2 linked regions of the Cellulophaga algicola DSM 14237 genome follow. The main gene of each other region encodes a partner of the protein of the gene in region 2 in a complex. Links are inferred from orthologs where the notes say so. Each region holds a gene or a part of one and is shown on either strand. Other genes may lie near its edges.

Region 1 (3,178 bases), 1.2 Mb from region 2 along the record:
GATAAGAGAGTTACCGAAGTGAAACGTGGTGAAAATAGAAATAGAACCTTAGTAAATAGTAATATAGTCGTTGCAGAAAAGTATTTAAATCTAAAAACGAACAATAGCGAAGCTATTCAAATCCCTGATAGTGTACTTCCAAACGAAAAAATCTCATTAGTACTTATTGCTGAAAACAGTGCGCTTGATATTACGGGTGCTACTAAAATAAGTGTAAATAGGTAGGGCAGTATTTTTATGTTTGATCTTATCTTAGTTGATTAATTTCATGGTGGCACAAGCAAAAATAGCCGCTGTTTCTGTTCTGAGTCGGTTTTCACCCAAAGAAACGGGCTTATAGCCTAATCTTAATGCTATTTCTATTTCAGAAGTACTAAAATCTCCTTCTGGACCAATAAGTATAAGGGCGTTATGGCTAGGTATTAAACGCTCTTTTAAATCTATTTTTTCAGTTTCCTCACAATGAGCTATAAAAAATTGTTGCTCTTCTTGGTGGGTGGGGTTGTTTTGTTCTATAAATGTTTTGGCACTAATTGGTTCATTTAATATTGGCTTATGAAACTGTAGCGACTGTTTCATGGCAGCCTGTAAGACCTTTTCCATACGGTCTAATTTTAAAACTTTCCGTTCTGAATTATCACAAATAATAGGAGTTATTTCTGTAACGCCAATTTCTGTTGCTTTTTCTAAAAACCATTCATAACGGTCGTTCATTTTTGTAGGCGCTACTACTAAATGTAATGCTGGACTATTTTTTTTATGATAAGTTTCTTTAATTATTTTTACGGCACATTTGCGTAAATCTGCGCGTAAAATTTCAGCTTCAAAAAGATATCCTTTTCCATTGGTGAGATGTAGTATGTCGCCCTCTTTTTTTCGGAGTACTTTTACAATGTGTTTGCTCTCTTCGGTCGGAAAAATAAACTCAGGGGTATCTTGATTTATATCTGGATTGTAAAAAAGTTGCATGCTTTTGGTTGTATTAAATTTTAGTTAGCGCGTGTTCTAGACCAAGCTCGATATAGAATTGTAATTCTTCTTCTGTTTTTATGCCATTAGAACTCACGTAAATAAATTCTTTAATCGGTTTCTTTGTGAAATCCATAGGACGAACATATTCTTTTTTTAAAATATCCTCCATTTTTGAGCTCAACACTCGGACCATTAAATCTTGTTTTATAACGCCAATCGTCATTTTTCCTTTGTATAGAAAAGCAATGCCGCCAAACATTCTTTTGGGAATAATCTCACTAGAAATTTCCTTAGGAAAATAGGCAAAAGATGCTTCAATACGTTTAGAGAGGTATTCGTTATAGGCCATTATTTTTCAGAATCAGTAAGTACATAACGAGCTTTCGCGCTGATGTCTTGATTTGAAAATAGCTTTTTTTTGTATTTTAAATACCCAACTATGCCAATCATCGCAGCATTATCCGTGCAGTATTCAAATTTAGGAATAAACGTTTCCCATCCGTATCGCTGTTCTGCATCTACTAAGGCTTTTCTGATCCCTGAGTTTGCAGAAACACCACCACCTATTGCAATTCTTTTTACGCCAGTTTGTTTTACCGCTTTTTTAAGCTTAGACATTAAAATATCTATTATGGTGTATTGTATAGAGGCGCAAATATCATCTCTATTTTCTACTAAGAAATTAGGGTTCTCTTTTACCTTTTTTTGACAGAAATAGAGAATGCTGGTCTTTAAACCGCTAAAGCTAAAATCTAGTTCGCCTACTTTGGGTTTAGGGAATGGAAAAGCTTTAGGATTCCCTAATTGCGCATACTTGTCAATCAATGGACCACCAGGATAAGGTAGCCCTAATATTTTGGCAGATTTATCAAAAGCTTCGCCTACCGCATCATCAAGAGTCTGACCTAGAATTTCCATATCAAAATAATCGCGTACAAGCACAATTTGGGTATGACCACCGCTAATTGTCATTGCTAAAAAAGGAAACGCTGGTTTTTTAGTATTTTCTTCTTCAATAAAATGCGCTAAAATATGCGCTTGCATATGATTTACTTCAATTAATGGGATGTTTAAACCCAGTGCTAAGGACTTAGCAAAGGAGGTTCCTACTAATAATGAACCCATAAGTCCAGGTCCGCGTGTAAAAGCTATGGCGGATAACTGTTTTTTATCGATATTTGCCTTAGCTAACGCTTGATGAACTACGGGAACTATGTTTTGTTGGTGTGCTCTTGACGCAAGTTCAGGAACAACACCGCCATATTCTTCATGAATTTTTTGTGTTGCGACCACGTTACTGAGTCTTTTATTGTTGTGTAAAACAGCAGCAGAAGTGTCATCACAAGAAGACTCAATGGCAAGTATATAAATTGTTTCGTTTTCCATGTAAATTGGAATAATAATTGGAGTGCAAAGATAAAACATAATAGTCCTATCAAAAAACTGGTTAAAATAATAGTTCGCTTCCTGCTGGTAATTTTTATTATCTGTGTTTTGACGACGCTTGTTTTTTCGCTCCCAGTAGTACAGACTTCATTAGCAGAAAAGGTTACCAAATCTATTAACGACAAGTATAAAACAGATATTTCTTTAGATAAGCTTAAAGTTTCTTTTATTACTTGGGATACAGATTTGAAAGGTGTGTTTATTAGAGATTACCAAAAAGACACACTTTTTTATGTTAAGAAGCTAAATACTTCAATTTTGAGTATTAAAAATCTTATTAATGGAGATTTGGAATTTGGGAAAATTACAATTGATGACCTTAATTTTAAGCTAAAAACGTATAAAGGTGAAACCAGTTCTAATATCAATGTCTTTATTGATAAACTAGATGATGGTAAGCCAAGAGATCCAGCAACACCACCTTTTTTGTTTACGGCAACAGATGTGGTAATCGAAAATAGTAAATTCACTTTTATAGATGAAAATTTAGAAAATTCTGATGTCTTAAATTTTACCGATTTAAGTATTGATGCAGAGGCTTTAAAAATATTAGGCCCTGAGGTTACTACCAATATACAGAATTTAGCGTTTAAGAGTAAACGCGATTTGGAAGTGGTACATATGGCTACTTCATTTAAATATACTAAAGAGCAAATGACCTTCGATTCATTAGAAATAAAGTCTAAAGAATCTGATTTAAAAGGAAGCTTAATAATGGATTATGGTCCAGGAGATTTCTTAGATTTCGTTAATAAAGTGA
Region 2 (3,262 bases):
GTTTATCAAATAATTTTACACGGATAAAATATACAATGGGTATGATTATCATACAGACACCCAATAAATAGAGTAGCTCGTTTTCGTCAACTTTACTAGACTCACCATATATGGCAACAAATAGTTGGAAAGCATACATGGCTATTGGTATTAGAATAGCATGATACCACCAATTTTTACAAGTGATAAACCATACTACCAGTAAGTATAGAGGAACAATTTTGGCTAAATAATAGTACATGGCAACATAAACTTCACCATAGCCATTTTCTGTTATCATAATTCCAAAAAACCTGTAGGATGTATATTCTTCTCCCTGTGGTATGTATTTATAAGAATAAAAAATCAAAACTGAAAGTGAAACAAGTAGGGCTAATAAACCTTCGATTAATAATTTTTTTTTAATGGTGGCTTTATTTTTTTTCATCGACAATCTAATGGAATCATTAAAACAAACTTTAAAAACAGTAAAATATTGTATAAAAAAAGCAACTTACTTTTAAATAAGTTGCTCATACTATTTTTAAGTAAAACTAGGACTAACCTCCATAACCTGGTCTAGGCTTAATCAATTTTTTCTCAATACTATTTGTTTCATATAGTGAATCATCATCATTTGAGCTTGTAGAAGAACAAGAAGATAATGCGAATAATGTGATTGCAGCGATTGCTAGAAGGGATTTTTTTGTGTTCATCGTAATAATTTTAGTTGGTTTTTATTTTGATATAAACTTTGAGTAAAAAAAAGGACTAACCTCCATAACCTGGTCTAGGCTTAATCAATTTTTTCTCAATACTATTAGTTTCATATAATGAATCATCATCATTTGAGCTTGTAGAAGAACAAGAAGATAATGCGAATAATGCGATTGCTGCGATTGCTAGGAAGGATTTTTTTGTGTTCATCGTAATAATTTTAGTTGGTTTTTATTTGATTTTGATATAAACTTTGAGTAAAAAAAAAAGGACTAACCTCCATAACCTGGTCTAGGCTTAATCAATTTTTTTTCAATACTATTAGTTTCATATAGAGAATCATCATCATTTGAGCTTGTAGAAGTGCAAGAAGATAAAGCGAATAAAGCGATTGCAGCGATTGCTAGAAGGGATTTTTTTTGTGTTCATCGTAATAATTTTAGTTTGGTTATAATTTAATGTCAAAAAAACAAATGTAGGAAAATATATACGTATTATACTTTCTTACAATGTTAAATTAAACACTTTAACTTTAAAAACCTACATATTAACGATAAAAATTTTTTTTAACAGAAAAAACATACTAAAAATGCTAGCTAAGCGTTCGCGGCATTTTTTAATATTTTTTAATTGCTCTTATTTTGATTCCTTATGAGGGAATTTCAATAATCCTTGTAGTCTTATTTATAATTGTTATAGAAATATGAGTGGCATCTTCAGGAATTAAATTGGGTAATTTATCGGGCCATTCCATGAATACCCAATAATTAGAGTACAAGTAATCTTCCACGCCAAAATCTAAAGCTTCAGATTCATCATTTAATCTATAAAAATCAAAATGATAGGCTAAAGTATTGTTTTGAGCATCACTATATTCATTCACTATTCCAAAAGTGGGACTACTTGCTTCCCCTTGTCCTCCAAGTTCTTTTACAATAGCTTTTATTAAGGTGGTTTTACCAGCTCCCATTTCACCATGAAAGCATATTTTTTTAGAAGGCGAGTTTTCTATAATGAACTTGGCTATTTCTTTAATTTCCTCTTGCTTGTATTCCTTTTTCATATCATATTTTTAGAACATACAATTTTAAGGTATATATTTATGGCAAAAAAATTCCCTATTGAAAATTCTCCATAAGAAATTACTAAAGCTGAATTTGCTTTTAGCTGTTATTGTATTTTGTTTACCACTTATCCTGTATGCTTACCTATTAATTCCAGAAAATCAATACCTAGATCTTTACATTTTTCAGTATAAAGTAGAAGCGTTTAAGAATGCTCGTTTTTTTCTTTTTTTTCTTTTTCAAAAAGTTTATATAATTTTATTTATAACTATTTGGTTTCTTACCATTGCAGATTGGTGGCGCTATTTTTTACTTCCTTCTATTGTTTTAGTCATCCTTCAATTATACTCGATATTAGAAATAGAATATGGGCTTCAAGAAAATTATGTTGCGGTAGGCATTGGTATGGGTGTTTTTTACTCCATTTTATTGCATTTAGTACATGGGAAGTCAAAAATTTATTTCGCGAATACCATTCATATGATAACTTTTGATATTATTAAGTTATTATTTAACTATTCTAATGAAAAGAAGATTGTTAATTTAAAGCAAAAACTTATAGAGGAACAGGACTTTAATAATACGGTAAGTATTGAGAGAAATGATCTCAACTTTAAAGTAAAAACCTTAGAATCTTATTTAGCATATAATGGTAGCTTTATTTATTTGCATCTGATAAAGAGGTTTAATTCTAAAATAGAATATCTCATTGCAGCTTTATTAATTATGGCTCCAATTATATTAAAAATCTACAAATTAATACCTGATGATTTAGATAGCGTCATTAGATTTGGATCTATTGTTTATGACACACAATTTCTTACTTTAAATTTATTTTTATACTATTTTAGTATTAAATTTTTTCATATTTATTTGCTTAGCATATGGTTTTTTACTACAAAGACTATTTTAAAATATGGAATACTGTTTAATTTAATTATAGCAATTTTTCAAATGGTTCAAGTTTTAGACAATACGACAACTAAACTTGACGAAAATGAATTGTTTGCGGTTCTACCAATAATGATTCCTATTTTAATAACCTTTTTGTTGCTGCATAAAACCATAAAATACAAAAGTAAAAATGAAATTTTAAATGAAGAGATAGAGCAGGAGATTCAACAAGTTTTGACAGAATTAAATACTTTGGAGAATAATGAGAATAAATTAATTCAAGAATTAATACTTCTTAGAAATAATAAGAATATTCTAGACAAAGAAGATTATTTTAGGCGGCTGAAAGCGTTAAAATCTAAGCTTCAGAATAGCCTTGTGGATTAAATCAGTTTTTAAACTCTAATTTTATTTTGAAAATCCCTCAAAGGAAACATCTTAAACTGAACCTAATATTGGCAATATGTGTATTTTGTTTGCCCTTATTATTTATTCTTATTTATTGATACCTGATGTTAAAGTTTTCAATTTATTTTTTTGGAAATTTTCAATGGATGAATCTATTGATTTAAATTTTATTATCTACTGCAAAAAAACTTATGTGATAG

The links.
Region 1: the proteins of tsaE (region 2) and tsaD are in contact, whole or in part, in a crystal structure (PDB 6N9A), measured with the Thermotoga maritima proteins. The link is inferred for Cellulophaga algicola DSM 14237 from one-to-one orthologs. Residues at the interface, in WP_004082108.1 of Thermotoga maritima: Leu37, Gly38, Lys46, Lys57, Val59, Lys60, Ser61, Thr63, Phe64, Thr65, Leu66, Met67, Val69, Pro71, Tyr82, Arg83, Leu84, Asp86, Asp88, Phe89, Asp93, Ile128, Asp130, Glu131, Arg134; in WP_004082750.1 of Thermotoga maritima: Cys10, Asp11, Arg49, His50, Leu82, Gly84, Gly135, Gly136, Glu154, Thr155, Leu156, Asp157, Asp158, Ser159, Glu162, Asp165, Lys166, Arg169, Leu170, Tyr175, Lys213, Thr214, Leu217, Tyr218, Gln221, Arg222, Asn324.

The regions. Positions count from the first base shown.
Region 1 is NC_014934.1:3,553,242-3,556,419, forward strand. Bases 340-3,178 are described here. They hold tsaD (tRNA (adenosine(37)-N6)-threonylcarbamoyltransferase complex transferase subunit TsaD), read right to left. Parts: upstream 2,359-3,178; coding sequence 1,321-2,358; downstream 340-1,320. Other genes in these bases: CELAL_RS15510 (16S rRNA (uracil(1498)-N(3))-methyltransferase), read right to left, coding at 340-969; CELAL_RS15515 (TfoX/Sxy family protein), read right to left, coding at 983-1,321; CELAL_RS15525 (translocation/assembly module TamB domain-containing protein), read left to right, coding at 2,467-3,178. Outside these bases: CELAL_RS15505 (DUF1223 domain-containing protein), read left to right, coding at 1-225; more of CELAL_RS15510, read right to left, coding at 253-339.
Region 2 is NC_014934.1:4,763,718-4,766,979, reverse strand. The notes cover bases 53-2,975. They hold tsaE (tRNA (adenosine(37)-N6)-threonylcarbamoyltransferase complex ATPase subunit type 1 TsaE), read right to left. Parts: upstream 1,760-2,975; coding sequence 1,346-1,759; downstream 53-1,345. Other genes in these bases: CELAL_RS20705 (hypothetical protein), read left to right, coding at 1,818-2,975; CELAL_RS22030 (hypothetical protein), read right to left, coding at 751-906; CELAL_RS20715 (hypothetical protein), read right to left, coding at 53-427. In the rest of the region: more of CELAL_RS20715, read right to left, coding at 1-52; more of CELAL_RS20705, read left to right, coding at 2,976-3,041. UniProt on the Escherichia coli protein: Required for the formation of a threonylcarbamoyl group on adenosine at position 37 (t(6)A37) in tRNAs that read codons beginning with adenine.